2 regions of the Bacillus sp. P4_E1 genome follow, and region 1 is predicted to be linked to the other one. Evidence: riboswitches for the same ligand, from Rfam matches in the RefSeq annotation. Region 1 holds a riboswitch; the other holds the start of a gene.
What was found. A riboswitch is a leader RNA that binds a small molecule or an ion and turns the genes downstream of it on or off. The one in region 1 is predicted to bind S-adenosylmethionine.

Region 1 (12,499 bases):
ACGTAAAAAAACATGTAGAAAAAACGCTTGAGAAGCATTTAAACGAATTAATAAAACAATTCCAAGAAAAAGAAATCGATCCGATAGGTATACAAGAAGAAATTCGTAGTCATTCAAGAAAATGGACTATAAAACAAATTCAAGAAATGTACCCTAATGTAGACGTTGCTGTTCATGTGCAAATCAATGTCGTGCAATCTGGTATCGGAGAATAGTGAGGTGCTGTAATGGCTGAACAAGATAAAACACATACTGTTTCCCCTTATTTCACATTTCTTCTATTACACTCCCTTCAAATTGGAGTAGGTGTGTTAGGATACCAAAGGATTATTGCGCAATATGCCGGTTATGATTCTTGGATTTCTCTTATTGTTGCGGGCATTGCAACTCATATCGTGCTATTTTGCATGCTTAAAATGTTAGAAAAAGATAATGATTTAATGAATATTCATACGACATGTTTCGGAAAGTGGATTGGAACATTTTTGTCCGTATGCTTTGCTGCATACCTTCTATTATTTTGCCTTACTGTCCTTCGTACATATATTGAAGTCATTCAAGTTTGGGTCTTCCCTACAATTAAACCGTGGAAATTAACTTTATTATTTTTACTTGTGACTTACTACGTAATTAAAGGTGGTTTTCGCTCTGTAACAGGAATGTGTTTTTGGGGCGTCGTAATACCGATTTTCGTCCTATTTTTCTTAGTTTTCCCAATGAAATACGCGCATGTCCGTAACATTCTCCCAATTCTAACTCATTCACCTTTAGAAATTCTAACTGCAGCGAAATCATCTGCATTAGAATTTCTTGGATTTGAAGCAATTCTTGTTTTTTATCCATTTATAAAAAAAGAAAAATCATTAAATAAATGGGCGCACGGTGGTATTGCTTTTACAACAATTCTATACGTAATACTAGCCATTGTTTCCCTTATGTACTATAGCCAAGGACAACTACATCATACAATTTGGCCAACATTAACAATGCTAAAAATCATAAAGATTCCTTTTATCCAAAGGTTTGAGTACATCATTATTTTCATGTGGTATCTTATTATTTTACCTAATCTTTGTTTAACAATTTGGTCTTCTTGTTGCATTAGTAAAAGGTCTTTTCACGTACCATTTAAAATTACACTTCCATTTTTTATTGCAGCTATATTTATTTCATCCTTATTTTTCACAAACCGTGAGAGTATCAATACATTAAATACAATACTATCTCAAGCTGGTCTGTATATTGTCTACGCTTATGTACCAATTTTATTTCTATTCCATTCACTACGATGGCGCTTCAAAAATCAGTCGAAAAAATCTTCACCCGACACACCATGATATTTGATACAATTTGGTTAATACATTTGTAAAGGGGACAAGCGAATGAAAAAGTATGTATTTTCTTTACTTGCAGTACTGAGCCTAATTCTTGTTGGATGCGGGAGTACTAGTACAAATGACAAAAAATCTTCTGAATCAAAAGAAGAGCATGACCATGCCACGCACACTCAGCAAGCTGATATTCAAGAAAAGACAAAAGGAGTCGACACACTCCCTACCTTCCTAGACAAGCTTGATCCGCAAATGAAAGATATCTACACTGTCGCTGGACAAAATGCAGAACTATTAGATTGGATTCCATGTTACTGCGGTTGCGGTGAGAGTGTAGGACATAAAAACAATAAAAACTGCTTTATTCGTGAAATTAAAAAGAATGGTGAAGTTGTTTGGGATTCCCACGCAACAACTTGTGTCAACTGCCTAGAAATCGCGGTTGAATCGGCTTCCATGAAACAAAAAGGAAAATCAACGCTCGAAATTCGTAACTATATCGACAATAAATACAAAGAAGGGTATGGCAAGCCAACACCTACGCCAATGCCAAAAGCATAAAAACGAGGAAATCCCTCGTTTTTCTCTTTTCATTCACCTTTTTTCTTAACAAATTCTTTCAAGTGTATTTCTCCTTACTTGTCACACACTATATATAACTCCTCGGTAAGGAGGGTACACAGTGCAAACATATAACGACTATGATAAAGCTCTCTATTACACGTATTGCTGTAATTGGGATAAATTACTCGTTCTCATGGTTCAAACGAACGATCAATTATTTTCTAAGCGTATTGAGCATTTTTTACACGCTTATCAATACAGTAAAGAACTACCAGAAGTTGATAAACAATTGCAGCTCCTATTTCAATATATTGACCACGCATCCCAAAAGTCACATGTAGAAGAAGTAGAGCAAATTCAAATGTAAAATATAGCGCTATTCTCTTTATGAGAATAGCGCTTTTTTAAAATGTTTATATCAATAAAAGTTTCTCCTTATAAAACTTTTATTGATAAACATATTTTTTCTTTCTTTTCCCTACCACTTCATACTATAATTTAGTATGTAACTATTATAAGTGAGGTATAAAATATGGGACGAGAAAAAAAGCAAGAATATGCTTTACTTACTGCATGGGGAGCTTCGTTTATTGCTACATTAGGAAGTCTATACTTTTCCGAAATTATGAAATTTGAGCCTTGTGTCCTTTGTTGGTATCAACGTATTTTTATGTATCCATTTGTTTTATGGCTCGGTATCGCTGTAGTAAAGAAAGACTATCGCATTGCAAGTTATTCTTTACCAATCGCAAGTATTGGTGCTTGTATTTCTTTATATCACTATGCAATTCAAAAAATCGCAGCATTTTCAGCTGCTGGGGCAGCTTGCGGCCGCGTACCTTGTACGGGAGAATACATAAACTGGTTCGGCTTTGTGACAATCCCGTTTTTAGCACTTATCGGCTTTATCACAATCGCTATTTGCAGCTTTATTGTAATTAAAAACAAATAAGGAGATGAAAGAATGAAAAAAATGCTTATATTTGGTGGTATTATTATCGCCTTGTTTGCAGCAATTTTCGCTGTAACACAAATGGAAGAAAAAAATGCTTCAACAAGCCAAAAAATTGATAATGCTACTAGTCAAACAGATGGTTCTGACTACTACACAAATAAAATCTCTCTTTCAGATCTCCAAAAGAATTTAAAAGAGAAAAAAGAAGAAACAGTATACTTTTATCAAACATCTTGCGTTCATTGCCAAAAATTATCTCCTATCGTAGTACCAATGGCTAAAGACTTGAATGTTGATATGAAAGTTATGGATATTGAAAAATTAGATGCTCCTTGGGATGAATATAAAATTAAAGGAACTCCAACAATCATTCATTTTAAAGATGGTAAAGAAGTGAGCCGTATTAGCGGCGAACAACCGGAGGACAAATTAAAAGAGTGGCTTGAGCAAACGAAAAAATAATAAGAAAAGGAAACTCCTTCTATACATGAAATGGGCGTAAAATCCCACACTAATGTATGAGGAGGGGGTTTTATGCCAGAAGTGAAATGCTCTGTTTCCAATTGCTCATTTTGGGGACAAGGTAACCTTTGTCAAGCAAGTGCAATCGTTGTTCAACCTGATGCACAAGAAGCAGGTCAAATTGAAAACAGTTCATATACAAACGCTACTTTAACAAACGAGACGCTTGAAAGTTCTGTAACAACGAGTGTAGAAACGTGTTGTCATACATTTAAACCGAAATATTAAACGTAAAAGCATACGATTAGTCGTATGCTTTTTTACATTCCTCTCCAAACATCATGCATCATAAAAAAGTACAAAATAACGAGAAGGACCGTCCCGCATAAAGTAATGCGCCGATATACACTCTTCTCCCCTTCCCTCGCTTTAACAAATGCCCAAATAAATCCAACGAACAATATTAAATCAATATATGGAACATAAAAGGAGAAGACGAGTAACGCATATAAATACACGATAAATAAACAAGTCGTGATTAAGAAAATTTTAAATGCAAATTCACTTTTCATAATGTGACCGCCCCCCAGTCTGTACTGTATTATATTCAGCAAAACATAATAGTTGCTGTTTCAATTTTTTTATCTCACTATTTACAGGCGCGCGATTGGTATGAAATCATTAAAACCAACTAAACTTCATCACAAATAAGCTACCGCCTATACACGGTAGCTATTATGGAACATTATATTTCCTTTTATATATGTTACTTAAAATCGAATAAGGTAATTGCTCATAACGAATTTTTTCTCCCGTTACATCTACAATATACAAATTGTTTCCTATATAATAGGTTCCATCTTTTCGTTTTGAATACACTGTATATTTTTCATTTGGCAATACCGTTTTTACTTTCGTCAATTGTCCATTTGGTTCTTGCCAATATATATTTACACGATCTACTAACGTAAGCATTCCAATTTGTTCTTCTTCTACTTTACGACCATTCCAACTCACAACCCGATAACCAAGCTTATACGCTTCATATTCGGGACTCGTATGAAAACGAGAAATAATTACTTTCGTCTGTAATTGTACCCGGTCGTATAACCATTGTATGTCCCGATCGTGCATGCGAATACAACCATTCGACTCCCTGCTTCCAATCGTCCATTCCCGATTTGTTCCATGAATTGCATATTCCTTTTTATCTAGACCTAACCACCTCGTACCGAGAGGGTTATTCGGAGCACCCCCAGCTATTTTTTTACGATGGTATTCTTTATTTTTATATTTAGTTATAATACAAAAATTACCCTCAGGCGTCGGGGTCCTGTCTTTTCCTGTCGTTATCGGAAATGTCTTAGTATAGTTTCCATCTTCAAAAAAAGACAGCTGATTCGTCGTAAGGTTAACTAATATTAAATGATCTGTATTAGCAAAAACGCTAGCTGGCAGGCAGAAAAATAGGATTACGATAAACCATACTTTCTTCATCTAAATCCTCCCTAGCACTAACATCATAATAAAGTGAAACTTTACTCGTTGGGGGATTTTGTCCATCCCCACTGAGAATTAGCCTTCACCAATCGAGCATTTACGGACATTTATCTCCCACCTAACTTCCTTGTATTCACCGAATTGTTAGGTAGGAATCTTACTGCCCGCAAATAGCGGGATAAAGTGAAACTTTAATCAGTGGGGGTTTTGTTCATCCCCCACTGATTATTAGCCTTCACCAATCGGGCATTTACGGGCAGTTAATCTCCCACCTAACTTCTGTGCTCCACCTGAATTTTGAGGTGGAATTTTACTGCCCGCAAATAGCGGGATAAATACAATTAACTTTACTTTGCTCTTATAAATGAAAACTATCCATTCACAATTACTCCACCATTTACATGCATCATCTGTCCCGTTACATATGCCGAATCACTAGACGCTAAATATACATATGCAGGTGCTAATTCATACGGCTGACCAGGCCTTTGCATAGGAACATTACTCCCAAACTGTGATACTTTTTTCTCATCAAAACTGGATGGAATAAGCGGTGTCCAAATTGGGCCTGGTGCAACACCATTTACACGAATTCCCTTTTGTACTAACGACTGAGATAGCGATCTTGTAAAAGCGACAATCGCTCCTTTCGTTGCAGAATAATCAATCAACGTTTCATTTCCTTCATACGCAACGATAGATGCCGTGTTTATAATTACATCCCCTTGCTTTAAATGAGAGAGGGCTGCTTTTGTAACATGAAAATAAGAAAAAATATTAATACGGAACGTTTTTTCTAACTGTTCCGCTGTAATATACTCTAGCCCTTGCTGCGGATATTGCTGTGCGACGTTATTCACAAGAACATTTAAACTCCCCAGCTGCCGGGCGGTCTCTTCTACAATCTCTTTACAATGTTGTTCATTACTCAAATCTCCCGGCAATAATACACAATTCACGCCTTCTTTTTCCACAAGTTGTTTCGTCTCAGTTGCATCTTCATCCTCATCTAAATAAGCAATCGCAATATTTGCACCCTCTTTTGCAAAAGCGATAGAAACAGCTCTTCCAATCCCGCTATCTCCTCCTGTAATTAATACATTCTTTCCTTTTAACTTTTCACTTCCTTTATAATTTGGATCTTCAAACTTTGGAAGAGGATTCATGAACGATTCAATACCAGGTTGCTTATTTTGATGTTGTGCTGGCATTGTTAAAAAGTTTTTTTGCTGCGGCATAACTTCCTTCAACTCCTTTCCCCTTATAATGCGCACAATAAAAAAAACTACTTACACATTAAAGAACCGCAATTCACACACAGTTTTACGATTAATATTCGAATTTACGACATAAAATATGAGTTGTTCTAAAGTTTTTATGCAAAACTATTGCAAAATAGTTAAAAAACGAATATTATATATAACTGTTGTGAAAATTATTCGTAAAAAGAAAGGATGTTTATATGTTTAACCTTTCAAAACATAAAACTTCTATTAAAACTGAAATTATGGCAGGTATTATTACCTTTTTAACAATGGCATATATCATTGTCGTAAACCCTGTCATCCTTGGGGATGCAGGTGTTCCGTTTGAACAAGCATTTACAGCTACAATTATCGCTGCTGTTGTCGGAACATTATTTATGGCGATCTTTACTAATTTACCAATCGCAATTGCACCAGGTATGGGATTAAATGCTTACTTCTCTTATTCTGTTGTAAAAGCTCATGAAGGCATGACTTTCGCGATTGCATTCTCTGCTGTATTCGTAGCAGGTATGATTTTAATTTTGTTATCATTCACATCTTTCCGTACGAAATTAATGGAAGTAATTCCTGAGAACTTAAAACATGCACTTACTGCTGGTATCGGTCTTTTTATTGCCTTTATCGGTTTGCGCTTAACGGGAATTGTTACAAAAAATGATGCAAACTTAGTTGGGCTTGGCGATCTTCACTCTGCTCCAGTTCTACTAGCATTAGCTGGTCTTGGAATTACAATTATCCTTATGTCTTTAAATATAAACGGGGCACTATTTATCGGAATGTTATTAACTGGTATTATTGCTTACTTCACAGGTCAATTAACATTCTCAAGCGGCGTTACATCAATGCCTGGATTACCAGAAGGAATTATCGTTTCAAATCCAATTACTGCTGTATCTGATGTAATTAACTACGGATTATACGGCGTTGTGTTCTCATTCTTCCTTGTTACACTATTTGATACAACAGGTACACTACTTGGCGTTGCACAACAAGGTGGATTTATGAAAGATGGAAAGCTTCCAAAAGCAGGACGAGCTCTTCTATCTGACTCATTCTCAGCAACAATTGGAGCTATGTTCGGAACAACACCATCAACAGCTTACATTGAATCATCTGCTGGTGTTGCAGCTGGTGGTCGTACAGGTTTAACAACTGTTACAGTAGCTGTTCTATTTGCATTAGCAGCATTCTTCGGACCGTTAGTGAGCGCTGTTTCTGGCGTTTCAGCTATTACAGCACCATCACTAATTATCGTTGGTAGTCTTATGATGGGCTCAGTTCGCCACATCGATTGGGATACATTCGATGAAGCATTCCCAGCATTTTTAGTAATCTTAAGCATGCCACTTACATCAAGTATCTCAACAGGTATTGCACTTGGATTTATTTCATACCCACTTATGAAAGTGGCAAAAGGACAATTCCGTGCTGTTCACCCACTTGTGTATTTATTCGGGATCTTGTTCGCTTATCAATTAGTTTTCTTACCACATTAAAATCCCTCATAAAGAGGGATTTTTTATTTACAAAAAAACATTTGACAACAGCATACACTTATGGAATAATTCGAAATAGTTGAATATTCGATGTCTTATCAAGAGCAGGTGGAGGGATGAGCCCTACGAAGCCCGGCAACCGACCCATTTATGGGCACGGTGCTAATTCTTACAACACATTGTGTTGAAAGATAAGAGTAATATGATAAGACGTCTTTTCTATATGAAAAGACGTTTTTATTTTCACTCCCTCCTCTCTTTTCTTAATTTAGGAGGGATTTTTTTATGAAAAAATTATGTTCCACCGTACTCATTATTCTCTTACTCGCATTAACAGCTTGCACAAATGAACAAGATGCTATCTCTTCACAAAAGCAACAAACGGTGAAGAAAGAAACTACTACAGCAGCAAATCATTTACAAACAGAAATTCCAAGCCAAGTAAAAAAGCCATTAAAAATCGCATTAATTATGCAAATGTCCATCGGAACTTTTTCCTCTCAATATATTGAGGGTGTCAAAAAACAAGTCGAGCTATTCGGCGGCAGTGTGCAAGTCTACAATTCTGATAATGATTTAGCAAAAATGGCAACAAATCTAGATACTGCTATTAATTCAAAAGTTGATGGTATTTTAATTGATCACGGTCGCTCTGAAGCACTAAAACCCGGAGTAGAAAAAGCATTACAAGCGAATATTCCTGTAGTTGCATTTGATAACGACCTACGCTTACCAGGCGTAACGATTATTGATCAAGATGACTATAGTCTTGCATGGAAATCATTAAAAACGTTAGCGGAAGATTTGAATGGACAAGGGAATATCGCCGTCGTATGGGTTGGCGGATTTGCCCCAATGGAACGTCGCAATATTATCATTGATGCTTTTTATAAACGTTATCCAAATATAAAAGAAGTTGCACGCTTTGGTACCGCTAGTAATAACACACCACTTGATACGCAAACACAAGTAGAGGCTTTACTAAAAAAATATCCGAAAAAAGGTGATTTACAAGCTATTTTCGCTTCGTGGGATGAGTTTGCTAAGGGGGCCGTCAAAGCACTCGAACAAGCTGGTCGTACAGATATAAAAGTATACAGCATTGACTTAAGTAATGAAGATTTACAACTCATGCAAAAAGAAAATTCACCTTGGACTGCTACGGCTGCAACCGATCCAGCTGAAGTCGGTAAAGTTCAAGTGCGTTTCTTATACAAGAAAATCGCTGGTGAACAAACGCCAGATATTTATTCACTAGAACCTTACTTAGTAAAGAAAAATAGTTTGCCACAAGAAAATATAACGATGGATCAATTATCAAAACATATAAACGGTTGGGGAGACTCGAAAGATGCATATTCACCTTGGATGAAAAAATTAGAGAAGGAGAAAAAATGATGACATTCTCTCTTCAAAACATTACACATTCTTATCACATCTCTACCCCTGTACTAGAAAATGTTTCTATTAACATACAAAAAGGAAAAGTTCACGCTTTACTAGGAATGAATGGTGCAGGAAAAAGTACTTTACTAAAAATAGCAACTGGTGAAATTCAACCAGTTGCTGGGAATATAAAAATTGATAATCAGTCTATTTCCTTTACTTCACCACGCGATGCAAAAAAGCATGGTATTTCTTTCGTAACACAAGAAGTGGATCACGGACTTATTCCTGGATTATCTGTATTAGAAAATGTACTAATCGATCATTTAGCAATGCAAAATAAAGTACTATTTTCAAAGTCAAAATTAGTCTCACTCGCTAAACAACATTTGCAAACTGTACAGGCTGATTTAAATGTTTCGGAAGATGTTTCAAACTGCTCATTACATGAAAAACAATTACTTCTTATCGCAAGAGCTTTATCCAACAATACAAATTATCTTTTATTAGATGAGCCTACTTCTTCTCTTGGACCGAAAGAAGTAGAAACCTTCGGGCAACTATTAAAAGATTTAACATTGAAAGGAATTGGCATCATCTTAATTTCTCATCGTTTATCAGAGATTCGAAATTTCGCGGATGATGTAACCGTATTACATAACGGTAAAGTTGCAATTTCTGAAGCGATTACAAAGGTTACAGATCAACAAATTGTGGAAGCGATGACTGGAAAACAACTTACACTTCCTATTAATACAGCGCCAAAACGAGGGAACGAAGAATTATTTAAAGTACAAGAACTTCCATTACACAAAGACCATTCTCCCCTTTCTCTCACCGTACGGAAAGGTGAAACTGTTGTGATATACGGATTAATTGGCAGTGGCAAAACAACACTTGCTGAAACGTTATTTGGTACTCGTCATACTTATCACGCAGAAATAGATGGTCAAACAATAACAATTAAAACACCGCGAGATGCGATTAAAGCAAAGATCGCACTTGTACCAGAGGAAAGAAGAAAACAAGGCGTATTTCTTTCGGAAGATATTATAAGCCACACTAATTTACACCAATCAGGTTGGAGACGAAAGCAAACCGAAGTAAATAATGCTACTACAGCAATTTCTTCTTTCAGCATTTCACCCAATGACCCAAAAGCATTTATTCATTCACTTAGCGGTGGAAACCAGCAAAAAGTCTCCATTGCAAAGTGGCATGGATTCAAACCGAATCTATTTCTTTTGGACGAGCCAACTAAAGGTGTAGACATAGCTGCAAAACAAGACATTTTTCAATTCATTCGTAACATTACTGAAAACGGAAGTTCCGTAATTTACTTCACAGGAGAACAAGATGAAGCACTACATATCGCTGATCGCATTCTTATACTCGCAAACGGAGAATTTGTAGGTGAATACTTACCAGACGAACTATCTCCTGAACAGCTTTTACATTTATCTGAAGGGAGTTATTCCATTGAATCTCGTTCATAAAACAAAAACTAAGAAACTATATTTACCTACTCATCTTTTTTATCAATTTAGTACGATTGCTATCATTATAGGTGTTACAATTTTCTTCTCTATCGTCAACGATTCTTTTTTAACATACAACAATATTAGTGATATTTTACGTTCCATTTCTATCGTAACGTTACTTGCAATTGGTGTTACCTTTACATTAATTGTAGATGGATTTGATTTATCAGTCGGCTCTACCGCTAGTTTAGCAACCATTGCCGCTGCTTCCTGTCTCATTTTATATCGACAAGAACTATTAGTCACACTCCTTGTTCCTATTCTTTGTGGGCTATTAGTTGGATTATTAAATGCACTACTCGTTATCCGAATTAAACTACCAGATTTACTAGCTACATTAAGTATCATGTATATCGTGAATGGACTACATTTAACATTTTCAAAAGGATCTTCTATTTATGAAGGAATGTCTGGTGCCAAAGGACATTTTATTCCATCCTTTTTATTTATCGGTCAAGGTTCTGTGTTAGGAATTCCAGTCCCTGTCATTATCATGCTTATCGTCGTTTTAATTGCATATGTATTTTTAGAAAAAACAACGTACGGTCGTTTCTTTTATATGACAGGTGGGAATCGAGAAGCTGCTAGACTAGCTGGTATTCCTACTGATCGTTACCGTGTATATGCTTATATGATTAGCGGTTTACTTGCCTCTATTGGCGGTATTATTCTATGTAGCCGCGTTGGAACAGGACAAGTTTCAGCTGGCGCCCCATTATTAATGGATGCAGTTGCAGCTGCCTATATCGGTTATGCAATGTTCGGTGCTAAGAAACCAAATGTCATCGGAACATTTCTTGGTTCCGTATTAATTGGAATCATATTAAACGGCCTTACAATGATGAACGTTCCTTATTATGCGCAAGATATCATTAAAGGCAGTATTTTAATTGCAGCTTTAGCCTTTTCATTTATTAAAAAGAAGCGTAAATAAAAAAGTAGCGCATCGAATTCCGATGCGCTACTTTCCTTTTGCAACAATCACACGAACTACTTTCAACGCAAAAAGCAAAAGACCGTTCGCTATTGCTGTAACACCTAAGAAGATTGCTATCATAAGCTCTCCCATTCCGTTATTAAATATAAAAATAATAGAAGAAATGAAAGCCAAAATAAACAATATGAACGCTGGTATATATTTAATAAAAGGCTTCTCAAATGATCTTTTAGAAAGAAGAAATGTAATTAACAATGTCATAATAAAAACAAAATATATCGCAAATAAAAAAGTCATATGAAAGCCTCCTCTACGACCAAATTACTTAAAAGAGGTTAGAAACCTTTAATATTTCTCATTTACCTGCAATTCTTTACTATACTTTTGAATGAACACTGATGAAATAACCATTACCATGCCTATACTAAAACCAATAAGCTGATCTAATAACATTTCATCATGAATGAACCAGCGCAGTAGAAATACGCCACCAAAAATAAGCAACATTGTAAATCCAGTATGTCTAAGCCCTTTATATACATTTTCCATATGTATCACCTCTCTACATACTTTTATCCATATTATACCACAATCCCAAAATGTATATAACCAACATTCGATATTGAAACCAATAATAAAAAAGGCTGCAGAGAACTCCTTCTCCACAGCCTAATTATTATTTTTGCAAAAACGCCTGTAAATCTGCAAATTGTCTCTTTGCATCTTCATAGCCTTGCTCATATAAACTTTGTAATTTAGCCGTATCCTTTTCCATACGATCTACTTGAAGCGGCACTTCTGGGCGAATAACAAATAAATTACCAGCTTGCTCTTCTTTTTCAATGTAGTGAAGTGTTTCATTATACACTTCATAACGATTCAGCATCGTATTTACAAGGTTTGGATACTTTTTATAAGCCTTTGCTGCAATCCAACCAAATTTTGATTTTTTCTTCGCGTAACCATGATTTCTCGTCAAAATAACGACTGATTTTTTAAATCCATCTTCCTGTGCTTTACGAACTGGAATCGGATCTGAAATCCCGCCATCTAACAATT
Region 2 (12,499 bases), on a different contig from region 1:
TCGAGTTTCGTACTTACCATCTGTACGTTCAAAATAACTTCTTTGTATATCCCAAAATGCGCCCTTTCCCCAGTCACTATAACGTGATAACCCAAGTAAAAATTTCGGTGCAGCTATAATATTTTCTTCTTTTAATTTGCTGTACTCTCCCAGCTTCTGTTGATCTTCTGCCAGTACATAATCTGTTACATACATTTCTTTTAAAAATGAATTTGGGGCAACAGAAATACGTGCTAAATGCATACGTATATTCTCATCCCTTCGCACTTTATTCTTAAAGTATGAAGAGTATTCTTTATAATCTAGTACTTTCGTATGCGTTTCATACAATTCATCGTTTGTTAACTGTAGCGTCACATCTAAAATCACACCAAATAATCCATATCCCCCAATTACATATGGAAACAAGTCAGCATTTTCTTCTCTATTTACATTACGCACCGTACCATCTGCCATTAACAATCTGAACGACTCTACTGTATCAATCAATGCTTCATGACGAATATCACGCCCATGTACATTTACACTTAATGAACCACCAACAGTAAAAATATTTTGAGATTGCATCACTTGAACTGCAAGACCATATGGATTGATTTTCTTTTGAATGTCATTCCATGTGACACCGCTTTGCACCCTAATCCTCTTCTTCTCCGGATCGAATTCTAATATTTCATTATATCCTTTCATATCAAGCATCGTACCGTTCGGATAATACGTCTGTCCGCCTTGGCTATGTTGCATACCTGCAATAGAAATCTTCTCTCCAGAAACATTTGCATCTTGCACTAACTGTTTTAATGAACGTTCATCCTCAGCATTTTCAACACGTTTAATTTTCGTTGGAAGCAACTTCCCTACATCACTCATAATAGGATGATCCAGTTGCCCTTTGTATGTATATACAGATGTCGCGAGCAACACTGTATACGCTACAATAACAACTGCTATCTTTCTTTTTTTCAAATGGCACTCTCCTCTTCTAACGTTCTTCCTCTTCATATTGTACCTACTTTCCTACGAAGAAGGTATTAACAAAAAAGAGAGAGACCCTTTATTTTAGGTCCCTCCCTCATCAAGACTGTTACTTTGCTGCTGGCAGCTGTATTGGCTCAAACTTTTCGTACGATGTATATTTTGCATTCGTAATAATGTGTGCCTTATCCTTACCATTACTACTCATAATCATATCTATCTTCGCTGATTCATATTTAAAATCTTTTGTAATGATATATTCTGCATCCACTTCTTCTATCTTTGCGTTTTGTGCTTGTAGCATTTTCTTCTGCGTTTCATCCATGCTAGTTAACATACTTTCTGTTTCTTGCCCTTTTAATGTAAATTTCAGTTTATATTTATCTCCGCTTTTCTCCATCTTCATTTTATCTAAAACTACTGCTGGTACTTCTAACTTATCTATAATATCTTGAGTCGCTTTCATTCCACCAGCGTTTAATTGCTCCTCTGGTACGGTTATAACTTCTCCTGTATTAGGGTTTTTCACCTCACCAGCAACTTTACCATCCACTGTATACACTACAACATCTGTACCAGAAATATTCATTTCAGAACGAGAATTCTTTGTCTTTGGCTCTAATTGCATCTTAGCCTTTAATATATCCATCTCTGTTCCCTCAGCTTTTATCCCTACATCATATGTCATCGTTACATTTTCTTCATTTTTAAAAGCTTCGTTCGTTTTCTTGAAAACATCCTTCGCTGCTAATTCCTTTTCTTTTTGCATGGCTTCTTTTTTCGGTTCATCAGTCTTTGTTGTTTTCTCATTGCTACACCCTACCCCCAGACTGATTGCAAGCACTAAACTTGAAATAAAAATAGTTTTTTTCATAATGTCGCCCCCTTTCTCAAAATAATATCACCTCTTTTCCTACGAAATCTATATAATTTTCAATCTATATTCGCTATATAGCGACATGTTTAATGAAGGTTTTAAATATGATGTAAATAACAACAACTCATTTCAGGAGGTCATTATGAAGGCGATCATTTGCACACAGTATGGACCACCTAACGTTCTTCAGCTTCAAAATATAGAGAAACCTACACCTAAAAAGAACGAAGTATTAATTAAAATTCACGCAACAAGTGTAACGACTGGAGATTGTAGAATACGCGGCTTTAATAGCCCCCTCTTATTTTGGATTCCTATGCGGATCATATTAGGTTTCAGAAAACCGAGAAAACCTGTACTCGGCGTAGAGTTATCCGGTGAAATCGAAGAAGTAGGAACAGATGTAACTCAATTTAAAAAAGGTGATCCAATTTTTGCATTAACAGAACTAAACCTCGGTGGTTATGCCGAGTACACATGCGTACATGAAAGTGGATTAATAACATTAAAACCTACCAATGTGACGTATGAAGAAGCGGCAGTTATTCCTTTTGGTGGAACTTCAGCATTACATTTCCTGAGAAAGGGCCGTATAAAAAAAGGGCAACAAGTGCTCATATATGGTGCCTCCGGATCAGTAGGAACAGCTGCTGTACAACTTGCTAAATATTTCGGCGCGACCGTTACGGCTGTTTGTAGTAATTCAAATTTTGAACTCGTGCAATCTTTAGGAGCTGATAAAGTAATTGATTATACGAAAGAAGATTTTACTAAGCAAGGCAAATGCTACGATATTATATTTGATGCAGTTGGGAAGTATAAAAAATCCCTTTGTACAAATACATTAACACCCAATGGAAAATATGTATCTGTTAATGGAATGATGGCCAAGGTAAGTAAAGAGGATATGATTCTATTAAAAAAACTAGTCGAAACGGAAAAACTAAAGCCCGTTATTGATAGAACTTACCGATTAGAAGAAATTGCTGAAGCTCATATGTATGTGGAAAAGGGACATAAAAAAGGGAACGTTTCGATTACCTTAAAATAAAATATATTCAGAAAATAATATTGACAATTCTTTTTGTAAGATTTACTATTAGTACCATATTTAAAAACTACATACACATACTCTTATCAAGAGTGGCGGAGGGACTGGCCCGATGATGCCCGGCAACCGAGCTTAGAACGTATAAGCTAAGGTGCTAATTCCTGCAGAACGATTTTCGTTTTGGAAGATAAGAGAGGAACCTATTTCGTCTATTCGGCACCTCTCTTATTTTTGAGAGGTGCTTTTTATTTTGGAACGTATATTAAGGGGGAATTATAGATGAAAAAGGTGTTATTAAGTATTGTAAGTGGAGCGGTATTATTGTTAGGTGCATGTGGTGCTAATTCTGATAAAGAGGTAAAAGCATTAGATGAGAAAAAGATTACTGTCGGCGTAACGGGTGGACCGCATGAACAAATTTTTGAAAAGGTAAAAGAAGTGGCAGCAAAAGATGGTCTCGAAATTGATGTAAAGGTATTTAATGATTATGTAGCGCCAAACGTATCTTTAGATGAAAAAAGCCTCGATGTAAATAGCTATCAAACTAAATCTTATTTAGACGTATTTAAAGCTGAACGCAACATGAAATTAACTGAAGTATTTTCCACAGTAACATTCCCTATGGGCGTATATTCTAAAGACATAAAAGATGTAAAAGAATTAAAAGAGGGCGATGCAATCGCTGTCCCAAATGATCCAACAAATGAGCTTCGTGCTTTAAAGCTATTTGAAAAAGCAGGTGTTTTAAAGGTTGATCCAAAAGCTACAGAAAAAGCGACTGCTAAAGATGTAATTGAAAACCCGAAAAATTTAAAGATTGTTGAATTAGAGGCATCTCAATTACCAACGCAGCTAGGTGAAGTAAAGGCAGCTGCAATTAATACAAACTTTGCATTAGGTGCAAAATTAAGCCCAGCGAAAGATTCTATTTTCCGCGAAGGAAAAGATTCACCATATGTGAATTGGGTCGTTGTTCGTACTGAAAATAAAGATGATGCTGTTGTTAATAAATTAAAGAAAGCTTATCAATCTAAAGAAGTAAAAGATTTCATTGAGAAAAAATTCGATGGTTCTGTTTTACCGTCTTGGTAGGAGCTGACTATAATGATTGAATTAAAAAACGTCTCCAAAGTATTTACAACAAAAAAAGGGAATGTTAAGGCTCTTAAATCAACTTCCCTTAAAGTAAAAAAGGGCGAAGTATTTGGAATCATCGGATATAGTGGCGCTGGTAAAAGTACATTAATCCGTTGTGTAAATTTATTAGAAAAACCAACGACAGGAGATATCATTGTAAATGAACAAGAGTTAACAACCTTATCGACAAAAGAACTCGCAAAGGCGAGAAAAAAGATCGGCATGATTTTTCAAGGATTCAATTTACTTAAAACCGTTACCGTTTATGAAAATATCGCACTACCCTTACGTCTATCTGGTCTTCCCAAAAATGAAATTGAAAAAAGGGTAGAAAAGTATTTACGCATTGTTGATCTCTTTAATAAAAAAGATGCCTACCCAAGTGAATTATCTGGTGGTCAAAAACAACGTGTAGCGATCGCTCGCGCACTATCTCATGAGCCTGAAGTTTTATTAAGTGATGAAGCAACGAGCGCATTAGATCCGGAAACGACTGATTCTATTCTTGATTTATTATTAAAGATCAACGAAGAAATCGGAATTACGATTTTGCTAATTACACACGAAATGAATGTCATCCAGCGTATTTGTGACCAAGTTGCTGTAATGGAACATGGGGCGGTAGTCGAAAGTGGAACCGTAAAAGATATTTTCACAAACCCACAACATGTAACAACGAAGAAATTTGTAAATAGCGCGTTTGCAGCTAAAATTCCAGAAGATGTGCAGAAAGAACTACAAAGCACCGGGGAAATCGTAATACTTTCATTTATAGGAACCGCTTCAGGAGAACCAGCGTTAGCTGTCGCTACAAAACGTTTCCACGTATATCCTAATATTTTATCAGGCAATATTACACAGTTAAAACATGAGGCATATGGAAAACTGATCGTTCATATGCAAGGTGAAAAAAGTGAAGTACACCGTGCCTTATCATTTTTACAAGAACAAGGGATCATCGTAGAAGGAGGTAGAACAGATTATGGGAAACAAGTCCTTTTTGGATGAGTGGGGTAACGTAATATGGGAAGCAACAATTCAAACATTTCAAATGACATCTATTTCACTACTTATCTCTATTCTTATTGCATTACCACTCGGTGTCACACTTGTTTTAACGAGACCTGGTGGACAGCGAGAAAATAAAATTATCTATCCTATTCTTAATACAGTTATTAATATCATTCGTTCTCTTCCGTTTATCATTCTATTATTCTTCATTTTACCTTTTACAAAGTTTCTAATGGGAACGTCCATTGGCGTGCAAGGTGTTATCGTACCACTTGTTGTCTTCACAGCCCCTTACATTGCCCGTTTAATGGAAACTGCTTTATTAGAAGTGGATCGCGGTGTCATTGAAGCATATCAAGCAATGGGAGTCTCTACTTTAAAAATCATTTGGCACGTTATGGTTAAAGAAGCTCGCCCGTCTCTCGTACTTGGATTAACAATCGCAACGATCGGCTTAATCGGTGCAACAGCAATGGCTGGACTTGTAGGTGCTGGCGGCCTTGGTGATTTAGCATATCGATTCGGACATTTACGCTACGAACCTGAAGTAATGTATGCAACAGTCTTCATTTTGATTATCCTCGTTCAAGGATTACAGTCTTTAGGGAATGGTGTTGCACGAAGATTGAAGAAAGATTAAAAAGAAGGTATCTCATTGAAATGAGATACCTTCTTTTTAATTATAAAATTATCTCTTAAATCCACCTTCTGAATGAATAACTTGCCCTGTAATCCATTCGGCTTCTTCGCTCACTAAAAACTTAATAAGCCTTGCTGCATCCTTTGGCTCACCAATTCTGCCGAAAGGAAACATCGGTCTTAATCCTTGCTTTATCTCCTCAGTCATCCATCCTGTACTAGTTGGACCTGGATTAATTGCATTCACTGTTATCCCTAAATGGGCTACTTCCGCTGACAACGTACTAGTAAGAGCGTCAATTGCTCCCTTCGTTGTTGCATACGCTAATTCTCCTGCCATAGGTCCTTTAAATTGTCCCGACGTCATATTCACAATTCTACCACCAGATTTCTTATCAAAACCTTGGGCAAATTGACTACTTAACAATGTAGTCGCACGAACATTTACCATGTAGTGCTTATCTAGTTCTTCAGCAGTCAAATTAGAGAAATCATTATTTGTAGAATATGCTGCATTATTAATTAATATATGAGGGTACCCTAATTGTTCAGTAACTTTATTTATAAGCTGATTTGATGCATCATTCTGAGTTAGATCTAACTCCATGCTCGATACTTTGACACCGTTTTGTATCAACTTTTCTTTTAATTGTATTTGTTCATTTTTATCAACGCCCCAAGGCATCTCTTTATCGTATTCTGTCCAATACGTAAAAAATATATCGTATCCAGCCTCTGCTAACTCCGTGCAAATAGCTGCTCCTATACCGTCTAGACGACTAACACCTGTAACAACAGCTACTTTATTTTTCAATTGATTCATCATATACTCCTCCAAGTTTAAAGGACGCATATTTTATATAAGAGATATAAATTTCCCCACATAGGCATCTACCCTTACAAAGGGGATGTACAAGCTAAATATGCAGTCCTTGAATGATTTACAGATAGCTAAATAAACCCTCACTTATGAGAGAAAAATTCATCTATCTAATTTCTAATCATTACAAGTTCATCCACATATCTACTCTTTGCCTCCTTTTGATATATCTCCATTATTAGTCTACCAAAATAGATGAAATGTTACAAAAAATATAACAATTACTCCTAACCTATTTTTGTTCACATTTCCTCCATTGTGAATTTATTCACAATGGATATATAATAAACATGTAAATACAATACATTGGAGGGATTTCAATGGTTATCAATTTTTTAAGAACTGATAAACGCGCTACTTTCATATTATTATTTTTACGACTTTACATAGGATATGCATGGCTCGCTGCTGGAATAGGAAAAGTTTTTGGACAGTCTTTTGATGCAAGTGGTTTTCTAAAAGGAGCTATCGCTCAAGCATCAGGTGACCACCCTGCAGTACAAGGTTGGTGGGCAGATTTTCTTCAACATTTTGTTCTTCCAAACGCAGACCTATTTAGCTTTTTAGTTCAATGGGGAGAAATTTTAGTAGGTCTAGGTTTGATCTTAGGTGGATTAACAAAAACAGCTGCATTTTTCGGCATCATAATGAACCTTTCATTTTTATTAAGCGGAACTGTTAGTGTAAACCCAAACCTACTTATTTTAACTATGTTCATTTTAGTTGCAGGACATAATGCTGGACGTATTGGATTAGATGGTTATGTTTTCCCAAAACTTTTCAAAAAAAATAACCGTGAAGCATATAAATTAAGTAAAACTGCATAAGAATAGTTCATCTTTTAAATATAAATAAGGAAAGAGCCTACATTCAGGCTCTTTTCTCATTTACACCAAAATATTTCACAGTTTGCCTTATCCGAAATGTTAAACTCAATCATATATAACCGGATAAATGTGTACGACTTTATTTCAAGCACCTAAAAAGCTTAAAGACTAAAACAAGCCATTATAAAACCCTAAAACCTTTCATACTTTCTCCAAAAATATAGTGTGAAAACCACATCAAATTCTGCTTCATAATAGCCACATTAATTCCTGGCTGATCAGAACTATATGCCATTCCTTTAAAAATAATTAATTCTGTATCAACTTCCATATCCCTTAACCCTTGATATAGCTCATATGCATTGGAAGTTGGAATCCTTGCATCCTTTTCGCCATGTTGGATTAAGGTAGGCGTACAAGCTGATTTAATATACGTCATTGGTGATGTTTTCGTATATATCTCTGGATCATTCCATAGAGTATTTCCTAAATACATTCTAATAAAGTAAGGTATATCTGTATTCACATAATGGGTACTCCAGTTAGTAATTCCACCTCCAACTGAAATAGCTTTAAATCTATTACTAAATGTAGAACAGAAAGCTGATATATATCCCCCGTTGCTCCATCCCATAACCCCTACTCTATCTTTATCTGCAATCCCTTGCTCAACTAGTTTATCCACTCCAGATATAACATCCTCATAGTCAGCAATTCCCTGTTTTCTATAGTTGGCTTTTAAGAACTCATTACCATAGCCAGAACTTCCTCTATAGTTTGGCTCTAAAACTATAAAGCCTTTTTCGATAAACTGCTCAATCGGATATTTCTCATTAAAACAGTCTGAGAATATCGGAAAGGATGCCCAAGCCGGACCACCATGGATTACTACTAATAAGGGATATTTTTTGTTGGCATCAAAATCTACTGGGGTTGATAAAACACCCTCTATTTCAAGACCATCACTACTTTGCCATGAGATTATTTCCCTGTTACTTTTCAGCTTCCCTTTAAAAAAGCTATTTTCATCCGTTATTTTTTTATCGTCTAAATAGATTTCAAAGGTTTCATTTGTTATGGCCTTACTATAGGATATATGACGTCCATCCCTTGTTATAGAAGCATCCATTATAAAGCCATCTACTTTGTCACTTAACATTTCCACAGTGCCATCTTCACATAGCAACCCAATGAGATAATTAGTTTTATCCTGCCATCTAATTAAAATCCCCTTATCTGTCCACTGTAATGGCATAACCGTACTATCAAAGTTTGTTAGAGGCTGAATTACCTCTCCAGTATTCATATCATATATCTCTAATGTACTTTCTTGTATATGGTTTCTATAGTACTCCTTCTCCCTTATGCTTGCTGAGTAACATATTTTGCTGCCCTCAGGAGAAAAGCAAACGCTCCCACCCAACAACTTATCTACATTCATCTTTTGTAGTTCCTCAGCTTCAACATCTAATATGTATAGATCACCATTCATATGATCGTTTAGGCTTGGTGTAGCCATAAATACAACCTTTGTCCCATCATTTGAAATATCAAAGTTATGTATATAAAAATCCTTACCATTCGTTAGTTGATAAACACTGCTAACCTTCCGTTCCCCTTTATCATTTTGTATCCCTTTTTCTATTTCAACGTAGTATAAACAATTATTCCGATGTTCCTTACCTACATGGTGGAAATCTCCATATCGTTCCTTACGCTTCTTTATTTCCTCACATTCTTTTGACTGGGCAACATAATAAAAACCTTTACCAGTAGGCTCCCTTTTGAATGTATTAACTCCTTCCTTCTCATCCGTAATTTGAACCTTACTACCACCATCTATTGACTTAACAAAGATCTGATTTGTATTAGCTCCGTCACCGCCTGGACTAAGGTATGCAATAGTCTTAGAATCTGGAGACCATAATGGATGTGTACTATCTATATCCCCATCTGTTAGTGGGTAACTCTGCTCTTTATCCTTTTCATATATCCATACATAATTTCTATACGTATTGTCTTCCCAGTTAGCTGTCTTCTTTACAAATGCTACATTTTTGCCATCGTCACTTATGTTTGTACCTGATAAGGTTGGTAATGAAATAATCTCTTCTATACTTAGATATGTTTTTTCATTCATTTTCATTAATAAACCCCTTCGTAATGTCTAGTAATCTAATTTGTTCAATAAAGTGAAACTCTAATCAGTGGTTTTTTTCCATCAACGAATATCTGAAATAACAACAGAAAATTCAGTTAAATAAAAGTAATTCCATCCCAAATTCAATAAAACCTCATGTTGTCTGCCGGTTTTTATACTTTTTAAATCCCACTGACCGATCTAATGAGGGATCATCTTGAATTTCAAGACAAGGCTGATAATCTCTCCCACTGCCAGTTCCTTGCCCCTCTTTAATCCACTTATCGATTTTAGATGTTCTTTTTTTCGACACAAAAATGCCCCTTTAGATAATCATATCCAAAGGGGCAAAGCTTCACAACTTTTTTATAAACGTCGTGACTTTATTTTAAATTTACAATAATCTAGTTACTCTACCAATCTCCTACTCAACAGTAACAGATTTAGCTAAGTTACGTGGCTTATCAACGTCACATTCGCGGTGAAGTGCTGCGTAGTATGAGATAAGTTGGAATGGAATAACTGCTACTAGCGGTGCTAGTGCTTCGTGTACAGCTGGTAATACGAAGCTGTCACCTTCCATTTCTAAGCCTTTCATTGAGATGATACATGGGTTAGCTCCGCGTGCTACTACTTCTTTCACGTTACCACGAATTCCAAGGTTTACGTGCTCTTGTGTAGCAAGTGCGATAACTGGTGTACCGTTTTCGATTAAGGCAATTGTACCGTGTTTTAATTCTCCTCCAGCAAATCCTTCTGCTTGGATGTAAGAGATTTCTTTTAGTTTTAACGCACCTTCTAAACCTACGAAGAAGTCTACGCTACGTCCGATGAAGAAGCAGTTACGCGTTGTTGCTAAAAATTGTTTTGCTAATGCGTCCATTTCTTCTTTTTGATCACAAAGTTCTATCATTGCATTTGCTACAAGTCCTAATTCGTGTGTTAAATCAAAATCAAGAACTTCGCCTTTTGCTTTAGCAATGTCCGCAGCTAAAATTGAAAGTACCGCAAGCTGTGCTGTGTAAGCTTTCGTTGATGCAACTGCGATTTCTGGTCCCGCGTATAACGGAAGTGTATAATCAGCTTCACGAGAAAGCGTAGAACCAGGTACGTTTGTAATCGTTAATGCTTTATGACCCATTTCATTCGTTTGTACAAGTACTGCACGGCTATCAGCTGTTTCACCACTTTGTGAAATGTAAATGAAGAATGGTCTCTCTGTTAATAATGGCATGTTATAAGAAAATTCACTTGCTACATGCACTTCAACTGGCATTTTTGCAAACTTCTCGATAAATTGTTTTCCAACAAGACCTGCATGATAACTTGTTCCACATGCAATGATGTAAATACGATCGCTATCTAAAATTGCATTACGGATATCTTCATTCAGTTCAATCTCGCCATTTTCATCTTGGTACTTTTGAATTATATTACGGATTACAAGTGGTTGCTCATCGATTTCTTTAAGCATGAAATGAGGGTATGTTCCTTTTTCAATATCACTTGCGTCTAATTCCGCTGTAAACGGTGCACGTTCAATCGTTTCACCTTGTAAGTTTTTAATTGTAATACTTTCTTTCGTTACGATTACGATTTCTTTATCCATTAACTCAATAAATTGATCTGTAACTTGTAACATCGCCATAGCGTCGCTCGCCACAACATTAAAGTTGTCACCAACACCTACTAATAGCGGGCTTTTGTTTTTAGCAACATAAATCATGTTTGGATTTTCAGCATCAAGTAATCCGATTGCATAAGAGCCATGTAAAAGAGATAGCGTATTACGGAACGCTTCTTCTACACTTAGTCCTGTGCCCACTTGTTGTTCCATAAGTTGCACGATAATTTCTGTATCTGTTTCACTTACGAACGTTACATCTTGTAAATATTCCTTTTTCACTAACTCATAGTTTTCAATTACACCGTTATGAACTAGTGTAAAGCGTTTTGATGTACTTTGATGCGGATGCGCGTTTAGTTTGCTTGGAACACCGTGTGTAGCCCAGCGTGTGTGACCGATTCCCACGCTTGCTGCTACGTTCTCTTCTACGACTTCGCGAAGTTTTGCAATACGGCCTTTTTCTTTGTATACAACAACACCGTTCTCTGCTTGTACTGCAATACCTGCTGAATCATATCCGCGATATTCTAGCTTTTCTAAACCTTTTAATAAAATTTCCTTTGCATCTTGCTCTCCAATAAATCCTACGATTCCACACATGTTTAGTCGCCGTTACAAATGCTTACACTGCTTTGCGAACATGTAACGACATAGTCCGATACCATTTATTTATATTAAAAAAACGGATTACATATTGCTAGCCCTGTAAGCTTGTAACGGCTTTCACCTTCCTCTCGATTGGGTTAAAGTCCGTATATACTTATACAGCTAGTATTCATCCGTTCCTTTTCTCTCATCACACTTTCACCTTTGTCCACTAAGTCACCTTAATGTTTTAAGTAAAAGATTGCGGTTGTGATGAACAACCGGGAGTCATCCGCCGAAATCTCGATAAACTCCACCTCGTCAACTACACTACTTGTAGTTCTGGCGCTTTTATAATTTACAATATTTCCTTTGAGAAAAAGAACAAGACCATCGTATAACAAACAATATAAATCGTCAATGAAATTTTTTTCATTGTCTATAAAACATATGAAAAAGGAGCACTTCTTGTGCTCCTTTTAAAACAAATTTGGTAAATTATTCAGCTCCAACTTCCGCTTTCACAACTTCTACAATACGATGTACATACCCATCACAAATTTCTTGTGTCGGTGCTTCTGCCATTACACGAATAAGTGGTTCTGTTCCAGATGGACGAACAAGAATACGACCGTCTCCGTTCATTTCTTCCTCTACAACACGAATAATTTCTTTAATTTTCTCATTTTCTAATGCTAGTTTTTTATCTGTTACACGAACGTTTACTAGTAATTGTGGGAATTTTGTCAT

Region 2: it holds a riboswitch for S-adenosylmethionine, as region 1 does, so the genes downstream of both, AC1DS7_RS23670 (MetQ/NlpA family ABC transporter substrate-binding protein) here and AC1DS7_RS04495 (sugar ABC transporter substrate-binding protein) in region 1, are expected to answer to the same signal.

What each region holds. Positions count from the first base shown of each region.
Region 1 is NZ_JBFUIV010000003.1:22,573-35,071, reverse strand. It holds gene gerYC (spore germination protein GerYC) at 1-215, shown strand, start outside; gene AC1DS7_RS04545 (GerAB/ArcD/ProY family transporter) at 228-1,337, shown strand; gene AC1DS7_RS04540 (PCYCGC domain-containing protein) at 1,383-1,892, shown strand; gene AC1DS7_RS04535 (YhdB family protein) at 2,014-2,262, shown strand; gene AC1DS7_RS04530 (disulfide formation protein C) at 2,428-2,847, shown strand; gene AC1DS7_RS04525 (thioredoxin family protein) at 2,860-3,312, shown strand; gene AC1DS7_RS04520 (DUF1540 domain-containing protein) at 3,385-3,600, shown strand; gene AC1DS7_RS04515 (hypothetical protein) at 3,633-3,884, opposite strand; gene AC1DS7_RS04510 (L,D-transpeptidase) at 4,048-4,809, opposite strand; gene AC1DS7_RS04505 (SDR family oxidoreductase) at 5,184-6,050, opposite strand; gene AC1DS7_RS04500 (NCS2 family permease) at 6,275-7,576, shown strand; SAM riboswitch class I at 7,669-7,774, shown strand; gene AC1DS7_RS04495 (sugar ABC transporter substrate-binding protein) at 7,862-8,974, shown strand; gene AC1DS7_RS04490 (sugar ABC transporter ATP-binding protein) at 8,971-10,458, shown strand; gene AC1DS7_RS04485 (ABC transporter permease) at 10,442-11,437, shown strand; gene AC1DS7_RS04480 (hypothetical protein) at 11,465-11,737, opposite strand; gene AC1DS7_RS04475 (hypothetical protein) at 11,786-11,989, opposite strand; gene AC1DS7_RS04470 (patatin-like phospholipase family protein) at 12,117-12,499, opposite strand, start outside.
Region 2 is NZ_JBFUIV010000021.1:72,405-84,903, forward strand. It holds gene AC1DS7_RS23655 (FAD-binding oxidoreductase) at 1-966, opposite strand, end outside; gene AC1DS7_RS23660 (DUF6612 family protein) at 1,085-1,849, opposite strand; gene AC1DS7_RS23665 (NAD(P)-dependent alcohol dehydrogenase) at 1,995-2,903, shown strand; SAM riboswitch class I at 2,984-3,097, shown strand; gene AC1DS7_RS23670 (MetQ/NlpA family ABC transporter substrate-binding protein) at 3,183-3,995, shown strand; gene AC1DS7_RS23675 (methionine ABC transporter ATP-binding protein) at 4,008-5,048, shown strand; gene AC1DS7_RS23680 (methionine ABC transporter permease) at 5,023-5,691, shown strand; gene AC1DS7_RS23685 (SDR family oxidoreductase) at 5,740-6,516, opposite strand; gene AC1DS7_RS23690 (DoxX family membrane protein) at 6,891-7,397, shown strand; gene AC1DS7_RS23695 (S9 family peptidase) at 7,579-9,543, opposite strand; gene glmS (glutamine--fructose-6-phosphate transaminase (isomerizing)) at 9,962-11,764, opposite strand; partial or broken gene AC1DS7_RS23705 (hypothetical protein) at 11,777-11,961, opposite strand; gene glmM (phosphoglucosamine mutase) at 12,248-12,499, opposite strand, start outside.